DNA from 2 places in the Paenibacillus sp. FSL R7-0313 genome. Region 1 is predicted to be linked to the other one. Evidence: predicted binding sites of a transcription regulator. Region 1 holds the regulator's gene; the other holds the start of a gene.
What was found. The regulator LexA, encoded in region 1, represses DNA repair genes until DNA is damaged. The targets are predictions, from matches to a motif close to CGAACATATGTTCG.
Positions count from the first base shown of each region.

Region 2: the regulator LexA is predicted to act here: its motif matches at 4,696-4,709, upstream of NSQ38_RS25625 (DNA polymerase IV).

Region 1 covers NZ_CP150219.1:4,052,374-4,060,202, reverse strand. The annotation lists gene NSQ38_RS17870 (extracellular solute-binding protein) at 1-184, opposite strand, end outside; gene NSQ38_RS17865 (carbohydrate ABC transporter permease) at 241-1,113, opposite strand; gene NSQ38_RS17860 (ABC transporter permease subunit) at 1,126-2,088, opposite strand; gene NSQ38_RS17855 (HAD family hydrolase) at 2,646-3,437, opposite strand; gene NSQ38_RS17850 (hypothetical protein) at 3,466-3,975, opposite strand; gene NSQ38_RS17845 (DUF896 domain-containing protein) at 4,101-4,310, opposite strand; gene NSQ38_RS17840 (LysM peptidoglycan-binding domain-containing protein) at 4,406-4,783, opposite strand; gene lexA (transcriptional repressor LexA) at 5,080-5,706, shown strand; gene NSQ38_RS17830 (aldehyde dehydrogenase) at 5,812-7,113, opposite strand.
Region 2 covers NZ_CP150219.1:5,904,771-5,912,599, reverse strand. The annotation lists gene NSQ38_RS25650 (DUF294 nucleotidyltransferase-like domain-containing protein) at 1-578, shown strand, start outside; gene NSQ38_RS25645 (exonuclease domain-containing protein) at 575-1,312, shown strand; gene NSQ38_RS25640 (Mov34/MPN/PAD-1 family protein) at 1,298-1,789, opposite strand; gene NSQ38_RS25635 (TlpA disulfide reductase family protein) at 2,016-2,567, shown strand; gene cimA (citramalate synthase) at 2,648-4,267, opposite strand; gene NSQ38_RS25625 (DNA polymerase IV) at 4,799-6,100, shown strand; gene NSQ38_RS25620 (ferredoxin) at 6,218-6,460, shown strand; gene NSQ38_RS25615 (L,D-transpeptidase family protein) at 6,680-7,829, shown strand, end outside.

The DNA.
Region 1 (7,829 bases):
AGAGATTAAATGGCTCGGTCGCCTTGAATGTATCCCCTACATTGTACGTCTCCATCGCTGCCTTGGTTTGAACTTCTGTGACGTCACCTCCAGCTCCGGTACCGCTGCTACATGCTGCCAGAACAACGGTCATCATCGATGCCAACACCATTTTACCAACAAACTTACGTGGCTTTTGATTCATTTAGGTTATCCCCCTGAATTTGGTTTAGGTTGACTTTGCCATAGAACTGCTACGTATTACTGTTTAACAGACCCTAACATGATACCGGTTACAAAGTATCTTTGGACAAATGGATAGATGGTGAGTATCGGCAAGATGGTTAATACCATCGTTACTGACTTAATATTGGCAGCAATCTGTGTCAGGTTATCAGCTGAGGTTGCACCGGCAGACGCCCCGCTTGTCGCTCCTGCAATCATATTGCGCAAATAAATGGTGACCGGGAACAGTTCTTTTTTGTCCAAATACAGAAAGGCTGGGAACCAGGAATTCCAATGACCTACTGCGTAGAACAGCACCATGGTTGCCATAACTGCTTTACTAAGCGGCAATATAATGCGTAACAAGATCCCGTATGTGTTCAAACCGTCAATGGAGGCAGCTTCCTCCAGTTCTTCAGGCATATTTTCAAAAAATGACTTCATGATCAGCATGTTGTATATGCTAATTGCGCCAGGAACAACAAGTGCCCACATGGTGTTATTGAACCCAAGGGAATTAATCAACACATAGTTTGGAATCAATCCACCACTGAAGAACATGGTGAATACGGCAAACATCGTCAGAAACTTGCGACCCATCAACCTCTTTTTGGATAGGGCATATGCGAAAATGGTCGTCATGAACATTGAGATTAACGTACCTACTACAGTGTAGATAATCGTGTTTTTATAGTTGGTCCAGAACATGCTGTCACGTGAGATGGTCTTGTATGTCTCTACATTGAATCCTCTTGGGAACAGACTAACCTTGCCCGAATTAATATAGGACTCACTACTGAAGGATTGTGCCACGACATTTAAAAATGGATAGAGCGTTATAAATACCACGAACAGCAGAAAGATAACATTGAATACTTTAAACACCTTGTAAGATCTGGATTCCTGCATGATGCTCCTCCTTTACCATAAGCTTCTTTGTGTCAGTCTGCGTGAGATGGCATTTACGGAGAACACCAGAATCAGACCGATCAGCGATTCGAACAAGCCAATTGCGGTAGCATAACTGAAGTTACTGGATTCCAGTCCGACCCGATACAGGTAAGTGGAGATCACATCAGATGTCTCGTAGATCAGCGGATTGTACAAGAGTAAGATTTTTTCAAATCCAACAGCCAGGAAATTACCCATGTTCAAAATCAATAACGTCACAATCGTGGGCAAGATCCCTGGTATCGTTACATGAATCGTTTGCTTCCATCGATTGGCACCATCGATACGCGCAGCTTCGTACAAAGAATCATCAATGGTTGTCAGTGCAGCCAGATACAGAATCGCTCCCCAACCCATACCCTGCCATACCTCAGAAGTGATATAGATTGTTCTGAACCACTCAGCCCGCTGCATAAAAGGAATATTGTCTCCGGTGAAGAAAGCCACCAGTCCATTAATGGAACCATTCACTGCTGTCAGCTGCAGGATCATACCCGCAACGATAACGATGGACAGAAAATGAGGCAGATAAGACGCGGTCTGTACAAACTTTTTGAATCGTTTACTTTTCACTTCGTTAAGCATCAAGGCAAAAATGATTGGAACCGGGAATGTAAAGAGCAACGCAAGTCCGCCTAACATCAGCGTATTACCAAATACTCTCCAGAAGGTAGGGTCCTCAATGAACATTTTGAAGTATCTTAATCCAACCCACGTTTCTCCAAATATACTTCCCCCGGGAACAAAACGTCTGAACGCAATCACATTACCAATCATCGGCCCATATTTAAAGATAAGTAGATAGATGATGGGAAGGATTAATAGTGAATACAACTGCCAGTCTTTGCGGAACAATGTTGCTGCCGTTCGTAATCTGCTCTCTTTACGTAAAGATGTCATGGTTAACGTTGTTTTAGCGGTTTCCGACTCCATGTGTTTTCACTCCGATCCAGGACTTGATAAGTAAGAGTAATTCATGTACAACTCCCATCGTTTCTCCTCTTGTAGAAGACAACCAATCCTTCAACTTCACCCCCACTACGAAATAGACAATTACCAAATGTAAGCGATATCAATTTGATGTATTATGTAGAATCACACAATCCAAGGTGCTTCACATCATTAATTAGCACTTACTAAGTGGTGTGATCTCCAAATCAAAAGAAGCTTTTTCAAAATATTAAGCGCTTACAATCAATATAAAATAATTAGCAATAACTCCCTGCTTCCATTTTAATGAAGTAAGTCAAAAAGAAATTGCTTTAGGACAATCTAAATACTAGTCATACTAGTATGTTAGTTATATTCTAATCCAGCTTCCCCCTAATTTCAATAACTTTTAGTAAAAAAAAATGGAGATCTCTTTTAACAAGGTAATTCAGTCAACAAGCTCAAATAAAAAAACATTGGTAACTTCAAGAACGACATCATCGTTCATTGAAGCTTCCAATGTTTCAGGGTGCTGAGGAAAGATGTTATAGCTGATCTGCTTAGAAATTAGCAATAAGCTGATTTAATTCCGATAAATGCGTTATTTCATGGTCTGGCGCATACGTTTCTTTGTTGGTCTTATGCTCACGGTTAATCCATACGGATTGGATGCCAGATGATAAAGCACCACGAATATCAGTCGTTAACTTGTCTCCAACCATCATGCTCTCTTCGGGTTTAACACCCAGTTTATTCAAAGCATGTTCAAATATCGACGGATCTGGTTTTCCTTTTCCGAAGTTACCCGAGATAATAATCTCATCAAAGAAAGGAGTCAATTCAGGTACACCATCCAACTTCTCTTGTTGCAAAGCAGGACAACCGTTCGTTAACAACAAAAGTTTGTACTTTCCTTGTAACTGGCGCAAGGTATCCATCGTTTCTTCGTATACATGTGGTCTGGATCTCCGTTCTACTCCAAACTGTGCGGCCAGTTGTTCAGCAAGATCTTCCCGATCTATACCCAACTTCAACAAGCCACGACGCCAGGATTCTTTACGGTAAACTGGAGCAAGCTGTTCCAACTGACGGAACTCAGGTTGATCCCCACCAGTAAAGTTAGCCCAAAGGCCTTCAAACGGATTGATTCCAATCATTTTGGTAAAAGGAAAGGTTTCATATGATTCATACAGTCCACGTGCTTCATTACGAACAGCTTCTTCAAGTTCTTCTGGTTTGACCCCAGTCTCTTTCGCTGCGATTAGACAAGTCTCATGAAAAGCTTCTCGAACACTACGCTCATCCCATAATAAAGTATCATCTAGGTCGAACAAAATCGCTTTTAATGCCATTCCGATCATCTACCCCTTTATGCAATAATTACTTTTCGACGGTTTCCACGGTGATCTGGTGTGCTTTTGCAAACTTCAGCAAACGTTCTGCAATCGCATCTGTATCGTAACGGTTCAATAACTTGGTAAACACCCATCTTTTTCCGCGACTGTTATGTTCGATAACAACTGTACCTGGTTCAATTCTGAATTTGACAATATCGTCAACCCCGATTGAACGTTCACGATTACCCTTCGTCGTTATAATCCGATTACTGCTAATCTTGATGTATGGACGGCGAAGCATAAAGATGACTGCCAAAAATACGTAAAGCAGCATTGTCACCCAGTCCCAGGTTGTCATCGGAGCTTGCACAAGGAACGTGCTCATAAACAGATACAAAAAGGCGAGACCGATCAAAAATATAGGGAACAACAGGCTGCGTCCCTTAAAGACTTCTTCACCTGGTGTACCTGTGATTGGTTGACCACTTTTTTTGCGTTGCTGATTTAACTGCTTGGAATTTTTCTTAACCGTTCTCTCGAACGAACGCGACATGAGAATCCCCCTTATGTGTCTTTGTATCGGCTTACATAATTGCAAACCAACATTTCCCCCTATAAATTGCACACTCAAAATAACAGGAAGAAACCTAAATATCATAATGATATCATTAGGTTTCGTTAGTGTTTGAGTTTGCCTTGGTGGCCTTTGTCATTCTCATCATCAACAATCTCAATGGTATCCAGTTGTTGTCTGAAATTGCTGCGAATATTACTCAAATAAATCTCTCTTAGCTCGGCACGTTCAGCAAGTTCTTCCTCCGACAATCCAGTGGACTTTTGCTTACGAGCCAATTCGTTAATGCGTGCTACCAGACTATCTATATCCAAGCTTGTCCCCTCCAAAAATACAAAGTCATATTAACTTTGCCATTATAAAGGCAGCTTGTCAAGCTGACACGCGTTAACACTCATTGATGTGCATTTTATTCTGCAAATTGCGGTAGAGCTAGTACTTGTCCCACTTGGATGGAAGTTGTATGAAGTTGATTCACTTTCTTAATTGCTTCTATATAAATACGTGTATCCATATTCGTAGGTTTATGTTCCAAAGAAATACTCCATAATGTTTCCCCTTGTGAAACGGCTATCTTTCCTCCAGGCAGAACATCATTCTCATTGCCAGCAAATACAGTTAAAACAGTGCTGCATCCAATAAATATAATCAAAGAAGTAATGGCTACCTTTAACATCCATGAAGAAATCTTGAAACGTGCTAAAACCTTCTTGTAGTTCCCTATGTTAGACTTCACCAGTTCCGAATTCATTGGTTCATAAATGCTTTGATAAGTAGAATATCTCATTAAATACCCGCCTCCAAACGTTTGTTCCTATCTCTTGAAATCAATATAACACGAACACTTGTTTTGTTCAATAGATTTTTAGAACAATTGTTCGCTTCTTTTTTGAAGGAGAAATATCTTATTTCACTTCCTTTTGCAAAGCATTTGCAGTATTATGCTCTGACTTTTGGACAATTTCTGATCTATAAGTTAAAAAACACTGATTTAATGCCATTTTATTTAGAACTTATGTTTGTACGAACGGAGGTTCTATGTTATAATTTTCCCAAACGTTACTAAAATGGGGTTGATACGGTATGTCGAAGATATCCAGCAGGCAGCAGGCTATTCTGGAGTTTATACGAAATGAAGTCCGGTTGAAGGGGTATCCTCCTTCCGTACGGGAAATTGGTGAAGCTGTTGGACTTGCTTCCAGCTCAACAGTACATGGACATTTGGATCGTTTGGAGAAAAAAGGTTTGATCCGACGCGACCCTACCAAGCCAAGAGCCATTGAGCTTTTGAGCCAGGAAGAATCTGAGCATTCTCATCAATTTGCTCATAGCGTTGCACGTATTCCTGTCGTTGGTAAGGTTACAGCCGGGGTTCCAATCACTGCAACCGAGAACATTGAAGACTACTTCCCTCTTCCTACACATTATGTAGGCGAACAGAAAGTGTTTATGCTTTCAGTAGTCGGAGATAGTATGGTGGAAGCTGGAATCGTTAACGGTGATTATGTTATTGTCCGTCAACAGCAAACTGCTGATAACGGTGATATCGTCGTAGCAATGACTGAAGACGATGAAGCTACAGTGAAAACGTTCTATAAAGAAAAAGATCATATTCGCCTTCAACCGGAGAATGCGACCTTCGAACCTTTACGTTTGAAACATGTTAGTATTCTGGGTAAAGTCATTGGCCTTTTCCGAGATATTCATTAATATTTAACTTGAGTAACAAAACTAGATGTAATGAAATACGAAAGAGGTTGTCCTGATCAACAGGACAACCTCTTTTTTTCATGTTTATATTATTTTAGCGGCTAATTATTCACTGCGTTTCAGAACACTCTTGTGATGCGAGAACACATCAAAGCTCTGTTGCCCGTGATATGAGCCCATACCGCTCTCTCCTACACCACCAAACGGGAGATAGTGTGAAGTCATATGAGAAAGTGTGTCATTAATACAACCCCCACCGAAGGATACTTGATTCAGAACCTGATCCTGTAGTTGCTCATCCTGTGTGAAGAGATATAGCGCCAATGGTTTTGGCCGGCGAACAATCTCATCCAGCATAGGGTTCAGATCACTGTACGTAAATACAGGAAGAATCGGACCGAAGATCTCTTCTTGCATTACAGCTGATTCCCAGTTCACATCTCCAAGTACAGTTGGCTCAATCAGCAACTGCTCACGTACAGATCGTCCACCTATCAGCGTTTTGCCATCTGTGAGGAATTTCAATAACCGATCAAAGTTACGAGCATTGACAATATGCGGGAAATCAGCGTTCTGTAACACATCGTTCCCAAATTTATCTTTGATCTCTGCGCCAATCAGATTGATCAATTCGTCATGAACTTGTTCATGTACAAGCAAATAATCCGGAGCAACGCAAGTTTGGCCTGCATTCAGGAACTTACCACGAACAATACGCTGAGCCACCAGCTTCAGATCTGCATCGCTATGGACAATAGCAGGACTTTTACCGCCCAACTCAAGAGTTACAGGAGTCAAGTGCTCCGCAGCTGCCTTCATAACAATGCGACCAACACCTGTGCTTCCTGTGAAGAAAATATAATCAAACTTCTCTTTCAACAATGCTGTGCTGGCCTCGACTTCCCCTTCCATAACTGCGATATACTCCTGAGGGAAGATCTCCTGAATCAGATCATACGTCAGACGAGATACGGCTGGTGTTAATTCAGAAGGCTTGATAACTGCACAGTTACCGGCTGCAATTGCTCCAATCAGTGGACCGAAGGCCAATTGGAAAGGATAGTTCCAAGGTGCAATAATAAGCGCCACTCCGTATGGTTCAGGATAAATGGTGCTGACCCCATCCGGCATAGCCGGATTGGTTGGGACTTGTTTGGGTGCAGCCCATTCCTGCAGGTGTTCTAATGCAAAATCCAGTTCACCCAAAACAATACGAATCTCTGAACCGTAAGCTTCCGCCTCTGATTTGTTCAAATCTGCCCGAAGTGCATCTTGAATCCGTTGCTGATACTTTTCAATTCCTTTTCTAAGCTGTTGAAGCGCATTAATCCGATACTCGATATTTTTAGTTTGTCCTGTATAAAAAAATGTACGTTGTTCTGTCACTAGTTGTTTTGCTTGATCCATATTAACATCTCCAATTAATTATTTAAAATTAAATTGCTCAAAATTTAATTAAAGTATACCTCTTCTATATGAAACTTTCAACATACAAATGAAACATCCATTTGTATATATTGGACGATGGTTGGAATTTTGAAAGAATGAATGATAGTACTTGCTACTATGTCGTGGCTATTAGAATTTCTAAGGAGGCTTGATTTAGAACTTTTGCTTCAGACAGTTTAACATTAATGAAAAGTGAGTTTTGCGATTATCTAAATCGACGAACGATTGTGTTTGTTATAATGGTAAGCCTTGGTCACAGATAAACACAAAATTGTTACGTGGGCTAATGAAGAAGAATCAAGATACATTTTTTGACAATTTTATTTCAGACGATTTATCCATTCCCGGCCACAACTTCACAACGAGCAGATTTTAATCCAACAACTACTCATGAGAGCGGTCTTCGAAGAAAGGGTTAAATAATATCAAATCAACTTGTACTACTTCTATTAAAAAAAGTCATCTAGTATCTCACTGATCCGCTGCATTTCATGATCGTCCAAATCTGTTTAGATTGGATATATTACTTAATTAGTTAGAGGAATTTTTGAAAGATACGTTAGCAGATCTGCAAGGGGATGAAATACAAATCACAACGTGATATATGTCATAATTTTACATTGAATTATATGGTATTTTTAGAAAGTAAAGTTTTATAATTCATTCAAAAAAAT
Region 2 (7,829 bases), 1.9 Mb from region 1:
ATTGGGAGCCCGTTCGTAATCTGATTATCGCTTCAGACATGCGTTTTGTTGCAGGTGAGCAAAGTCTGGCGGAGGAATGGATCACGAGTTTTTATGAACAGTTCAGACTGGTTCCTGAACTTTCGGATGCAGTTCTTCGCAATACGGTTAAACATAAAGCTACATTAAATGTACTTGGACGTGTGGTCACAGAACGATTTGGTGAACATGCAGGCGGATTTGATGTCAAGTATGGTTTGTACATTCCGCTGGTGAACAGTGCCCGTTATTTGGCTTTGCAACATGGGATCAAGGAGTCATCCACGTTAAAAAGAATGGAGAGACTGACAACACTTGAAGCTGTTCCGTTTACATTACTGGATGCATGCCAGCGGGCGTTCATAGCCGCTCTAAAGTTTCGGAGAAGTACACCGGTTGTCATCCAAGGGGATTTGCAACATAGCAGTGGATTCCTGGATGAGAAACAGATGAAACAAAAGCAGATTCATTATGAGCTCAGGGATACGCTCGGGTTGGTACGACGAGTGCATCGTGCTTTGCAAAGACAGTTGCGTTTTGCAGAAAGGAGACGTCCATGAGAGAGCCGGCAAGGGGCAATACAGGATTCTGGAATTCGCTGCGTCAGGGAGGGGTTCCTTCCGCCATCGCTTCCATTATGGGAGCCCCTACGGCGCAACACATGGCGTTTATCCGCTCTATGATGAGAGAACAGCGTAGACCTGAGGTTCTGCATACGCCTCTAAATGAGCTGGACGCAGTTGTATTTGATCTGGAAACGACGGGTTTTTCGCCCCAGCATGGGGATGAGATTATCTCATTTGGTGCGGTCCGTATACATGGTGGTGCGGTACTGGAAGGGGAGCAGTTCTATACGGTGGTGCAGTCCAAGACTGCGGTTCCGGAACATATTACTGAACTTACAGGTATTACGCAGGAGATGACGCTGGACGCACCGACTTTGCTGGAAGGGCTGCATGATTTCATGTCTTTTGTAGGTGGAAATGTTCTGATTGCACACGCAAGTGCGCATGACCGAGCTTTTCTGAATGCAGCTCTGTGGCGGACTTCAAAGGTAAGGCTGACACATCGTTTAATCGATACGATGATGTTGGCCCGCTGGCTTGAACCGAGCAGGCCGGGGTATGGTCTGGATGAATTGCTGGAATCCAGAGGGATTCCGATCCATGGACGTCATCATGCACTGGAAGATTCAAAAATGACTGCACAGTTATGGTCCTGTTATCTGGAGGACATGATGCGTAAAAATGTGGAGACCTTGGGTGATTTGTATACCCAGCTAAGTCACGCATAACGGAACGGGAAGCAGATTGTATGAAGGCACAACGCGGTGTGCCGGATCTTGCGGTTTCTTCGAGGGTTCAATCAGATAACCGTTCAGATGCATATGAGATCGCGACCCACTTGTTAGGTCGGGTGAGCCGATGAGGTACATCTGAAGCAAACCGGCAAAGGCCGGAAGAGCTTGCAAGTCCTCTAAGGAAGGAAAAGGCCTGGTCTGCGGATGAGAATGGAAGATACCAATGAGCTTAGGCTCGGAGAATACGCACCGAATCCATTCGGCATCATCCAGAGTAAAATGGTGCAGCGGGTCAGGTGCTACGTTACGAATGGGCTGAAACCGACTGATTCGTATACCGCCCGCTGCGGTTTCACCCAGCATAACCCCGCAGGCTTCTTGCGGCAGCGAAATGAACATGTGCTTTGACATCTCTTGCTCTACGGAAGAAGGGATGTAGAAGACGTTTTGCTGCCCGTGAAGTGCTGCCATTTGTATTCACCCCTCTCTCTTTGGCTCCTGCTTAGGCAGGAGTCCTTTTTCATTTTATTTTCTGTAATGCGGATTGTAAAATTTTAAAGGAAAAGGGTACAATAATAAAGAGAACATTTGGCAATCATGTTCTGGTCAACTGTGATAGAGCGTGATAAACATTTAGCATGTGCAGAAATTACGGTTTCAGTTTCAATATGCTAATTATATAAAAGGGTGGCGGGTTATGAAACGAAACATATACATACTCCTTGGTGTTGTCTTGCTGGTTGGTATTGCACTGGCCCAGAATGCGGGTGACGGCATTGCAGCCGTCTTTAAGCAGGAAGAACCGATGCCTACAGAGACGGGACCACGTGCGGGTCTTCTGGCGCCTGCTTTTTCTCTGACAGCAATGGATGGGAAAACGTACAGTGTGGGCGGTGCCAAAGATAAGGCTACGTTCGTCAGTTTCTGGGCATCCTGGTGTGAGCCGTGTAAGCAGGAAGCTCCAGAGCTGAACAGAATGGCTGCGAAATACAAGGATAAGCTTGACATGTATGGGGTTAATGTAACGTCATACGATAAACTCAAAGATGCCAAAGCTTTTGTGGATGAGTACCAACTGACATTCCCTATTCCCTTGGATGAGAAGGGGACAGTGTACGCTCAATACAATGGGGTGGCTTTTCCAACGAATGTTCTGATTGACTCCAGAGGAGTTATACAGGAGATTGTTCTGGGCATATTACCCGAGAAAGAGTTGGAACGTAAGATTAAAGAGCTAGTTGCAAATTAATTTTCTGCAAAGAAAGAAGCCCTTGCATCCATGAATCATGGGTGCAGGGCTTCTTTATATTTTCCGGGAAATAAGCGTTATTAGTGGTTGCTTATCCCATGAGCAGGAATAGGGAGTGTGCCCGGCTCATCCTGCAATTTTTCTTGAAGCAAAGCATAGCGGAAACTGTGTACAAGAGCTTCCCAACTTGCTTCAATTACGTTCTCGGATACACCGACAGTGTTCCATGTGTTCTCCGTATTTTTGGATTCGATCAATACACGAACTTTGGCGGCTGTGGCATCTTTCTCATCCAGTACACGTACTTTGTAGTCTGACAGATGCATATTGGCAAGTGAAGGGAAGTATTGCACCAATGCTTTCCGCAGAGCGTTATCGAGTGCGTTCACCGGACCGTTACCTTCAGCAGCGGTATACACACTTGTTCCAGCTACATTAAGTTTGACAAAAGCTTCAGAAACAACGGATTTGCCCGCCGTTTTCTCCACAAGCATTTTGAATGATTCAAACTTGAACAATTCTTTCATGTCACCGTTCGCTTCACGAATTAACAATTCAAGCGAAGCATCAGCACCTTCGAACTGGTAACCCTGATGCTCCAGGTCTTTGATCTTCTCAATAATCTGACGTGAATTGGCACTGCTTGGATCGAACTCAAGCCCCAGTTCCTGAGCTTTGGATACAATGTTACTTTGTCCGGCAAGTTCCGAGACCAGTACACGTTGCTTGTTACCAACCAGTTCAGGCACGATGTGTTCATAGGTACGTGAATCCCGCAGGATGGCAGAGACGTGAATTCCACCTTTGTGAGCAAAAGCAGCATTGCCGACATAAGGCTGATTAATCGGCATATTCACATTGGCAATCTCGCTAACATAACGAGCCACGTTTGTAAGTTGTCTCATGGAATCCTCAGTAACACATTCATAGCCAAGCTTCAGTTGCAGGTTCGGGATAATGGATGCGAGATTGGCGTTACCGCAACGCTCCCCATAACCGTTCATCGTTCCTTGAACCTGACGGGCTCCGGCTTGTACAGCGCTGAGTGTGTTGGCCACGGCCAGTTCACAATCATTATGTGTATGGATGCCGAGATGTGCATGAGGCAGGCTTCTATGCAGTGTGGATACGATCTCGTGCACCTCGTTTGGCATCGTCCCGCCGTTGGTATCACACATGACGAGCCAGTCCGCTCCAGCTTCGTGAGCCTTGGTCAAGACCGCTTGAGCATACTCCGGGTTATGTTTGAATCCGTCAAAGAAGTGTTCTGCATCAAAGATCACTTCCATGCCATTCTGTTTCAGATAGGCGATGGAATCATAGATCATGGACAAGTTTTCTTCCAATGTAGTCTGCAAAGCGGTATGCACATGGAAGTCCCATGATTTACCGACCAAAGTTGCAGCCTGAGCACCAGATTCGATCATGCGCTTCAGGTTGGCGTCTTCACTAGCAATGCTGCCTTTACGGCGGGTACTGCCAAAAGCAACAACCTTTGCGTTCAGGTTTAATTCCTTGACTCTTTTGAAAAACTCAATGTCCTTGGTATTGCTGCCGGGAATTCCGCCTTCAATATAATGGACACCCAGGTCATCAAGCTTCTTGGCAATTTTGAGTTTGTCGTCTGCCGATAAGCTGATACCCTCCCCTTGTGTGCCGTCACGTAAAGTCGTATCGAAGATGGAAATGGCCTTTGACATGAAGATCCTCCTTTGAGATAAAGCGCTCTTTTAAAAGTTTGGATTGTAAGTTGGGAAAAGCTGTTAAGTACGTTAGTGGACGAATCCTTCGATTCGGCAACGCTACACTGTGTTAAACTCAATGCGCTGATTTGTCCTAAAGTCGTCAATTTGTATAATTAATTATTATAGCACCATTATAGCCAAATGCTACATAGAAATCGCAGTTTCATGTAACAATTAACGGATTTTAGAGCAAAAAGAAGGATGTTAATCATAATCCGGATGTATGTTATAATTTATTATTGAGTTTTAATTGGAATATATGGAAGAAAAGGAGGGTTGATTTTGAGTTTTGTATGGGAAAATACGGTTATTGCCCTGATCACATTGATCCTTTTTGTGAGTGTAGGCTGGTTAATTATTCGGTCTCTGATCAGTTCTCGCAGAAAATAAATGTTCGTGACTGAATTAACATAATGGGTTTGATATACTATAGAAGAAAGAAATTCGTTTCATTAATTAGTGTGCAAGAAAGGGCGGGGGTTCATGATGTCTTCAGACGGCAATCCTCCAGCGAATGTGGATCAATACTACCCTACAGCCGGACGGGTGATTCTGCATGTCGATATGAATGCTTTCTACTGCTCTGTACATGAAGCCGAGGAACCAGATTTATATAGAGGAAAAGCAACGGCCGTTGCGGGCAGCAGTGAACTGCGAAAGGGTGTAATTGTAACCTGCTCATATGCCGCTCGTAATCGAGGCATCTCAACAGGTATGGTTGTCCACCAAGCCATGAAAAAGTGCCCTGATCTCATTGTGATTCGTCCTGATTTTCATTTATATCGTCAATATTCAAGAGCGTTCATGCAGATTGCGTATAGTTATACGCCTCAACTTGAGGCTACATCCATTGATGAATGTTATCTTGATATTACAGGTTCAAGGCAATTCGGGAATCCAATGGAGATTGCGGAGAGCATTCAGCGTAGAATTAAGGATGAATTGGGGCTGCCATGTTCCATTGGCATTGCACCCAACAAATTATTGGCGAAAATGGCTTCGGATCTGAAAAAACCGAATGGTATCTCCATTTTACGCATGAGAGACGTACCACGGATTCTTTGGCACAGACCATGTAACGAGATGTTTGGCATTGGCAAAAAAACGGCTGAAAAGCTGAAAAAATTGGGCATTGAAACGATTGGTCAATTGGCCAAGTCGGATGAGAACATGTTGACCGAACTATTCGGAGTTAATGGAACATGGCTCAAAAATTCTGCGAATGGCATTAACCATTCCGCAGTTCACGCGGAACGGGAAGCTAATAAATCCATTGGGCATACAACCACTCTACCGGCGGATGTATCGGATATGAATGAGATTCATCGGGTATTCCTCAATATAAGTGACCAGGTGGCCAGAAGATTGCGCAAGCACGAAATGTTCAGCCAGGGTATTCAGATTACGATCCGCACACCGGATATGAAGACAATCACCCGATCACGTCTAATGGAAGTTCCTACGGAGGATGCAACGGTCATTTACCGTGAAGCCTGTAAACTATTTGAGAAGCATTGGGGTAGTGGCAAGCCTGTCCGTATGCTGGGTGTGACACTTCAAAACCTGATTCCAAGAGAAGAATCCGCTGTGCAGATGGACTTGTTCGAATATGAGCAGAAGCCCAAGAAGGACAATCTGATTCGGATTATGGATCAGTTACGTGATAAATTTGGTGAGAATGCTGTTGTGACCGCTGGCATGCTTGGAGATGATCCTTCCGTGCTGCTTCGCAATCATAAAGTGCGCGGTACTTCCCTGCAAAAAGATAACTTGCAAAGTCTTGATTAAATAAGGGATAATAGAGACTTGTGGTTGCAAAATGATTTGTAATTATCCTTACTTTGTATTAATATGTTTCTAGATAAAAACACTGTACGTTTCGAATTTTAGGAGGAGAGAATGTAAATGAGTAAATATACTTGGGTTGAAAAAGACACATGCATCGCATGTGGCGCTTGTGGAGCAACAGCTCCTGACATCTACGATTACGATGATGAAGGTTTGGCAGAAGTTATCTTTGACGGCGATGCTAACCATGGTATCAAAGCTATTCCAGACGACTTGTTTGACGATATGCAGGATGCATGCGATGGCTGCCCTACAGATTCAATTAAAGTAGCGGATGAGCCTTTTAATAAAGAGGGTTAAGTATTTCTTGCATGAACACAGAGCACTTTCTTTTGTCTTTACGACAAGGGAAGGTGCTTTTTTTGTTTTCATTTAACTGTGATCTTATGACCTGTGGATCAAGGACGATTATTGTCGAAAACCCTTTTTTCCACCGGGTACTCAAGTCCTATGGATTCAACGCCATGTTATGCCGATATATATGGATATACGGAAAAAGGCGAAATAGTGGAGGATCGGATGCAAAATACTCATCTAAGAACATATGTCAAGAAACATCCCGACAATAAAATGGCTTGGTACTTGCTTGGAAAGGAGTATTTGGGCGAAGGACAGGAGGCCAAAGCCAATTATTGTTTTCAGCAAGCGGGCGAGGTTTACGAAGCATTTGAACGCAGTAAAGCTCCTGCTGACATCTGGGTAGACTATCAGGAGAAACTGGTGGAGATGTCTGAGCAAAAAGAGAAAAAACAACGTAGACGCAAAATGTGGCTTACGTTGTTCATGCTGCTTGTGCTGGCAGGTCTGCCACCTGCAGACGCTCCGGGGTTCAGTCGTGAAGCGGCCGACGCACTGTCAGCAGCACTGGAATCCACAGATGACATCGAAGCGCCTATAGAAGCGGATAAACAGGCTGTGACTGCATCCGCGCCACCAAGTAATGTGTTTACTGCTGCGGCATTTGGTGGAGGCAACCATGGCGAGACTGCGCTCGCAGCTGCCTGGTCCGGGTCTGGCCCAAAAGTAGAGACCTCTGCTGTACTGGGTATGCAAACCTCGGATGACTGGTCTTTATGGAAGCGAAATATGCCTGTGAAATACATAGTACAAACCAATACAAAAGGTAAATTAACTGCACAGAGTTATGATGCCAAGCAATGTAACTGTGAACCTCCTGAAGTCACGCCGAAAATCAAAAAGATGGCTATGGCGTGGACCGCCAAGCAGGAAGCGGCTGCATCATTATCAAGTGCAATCGTTGCCTATCGCAAAAAAAATGACGCTTGGCCCAAGAGTGTAACGCAAATGGCCCAGCCATTTCCGAATAATATTCTGGGCGAGACTGCGCCAGGGATGACCGAGATGTTTCCGAAGCTGTTAGCTTTGCATCAAGGAAAGGCACAGGAAGGAAAGAACGATTCAAGTGGTAAAGAGAATGGTTCAACGACTTCGAATTCGTCTCAAGGCAAAAATGCCGCTTTTGCAGATACCCTGGGAGGTCAGCCTTTTTTGCAGGAACCGCTGGAGATTGTCATTGATAAGGATAAACATAAACTTGCATTAATTAGTGGGGATACCATTGTTCGTATGTATGATGTGGGACTTGGCGGTGATCGAACCCCGGAGGGTTCATTTATCATCACAGATAAAGTGGTCAATCCGAATGGGC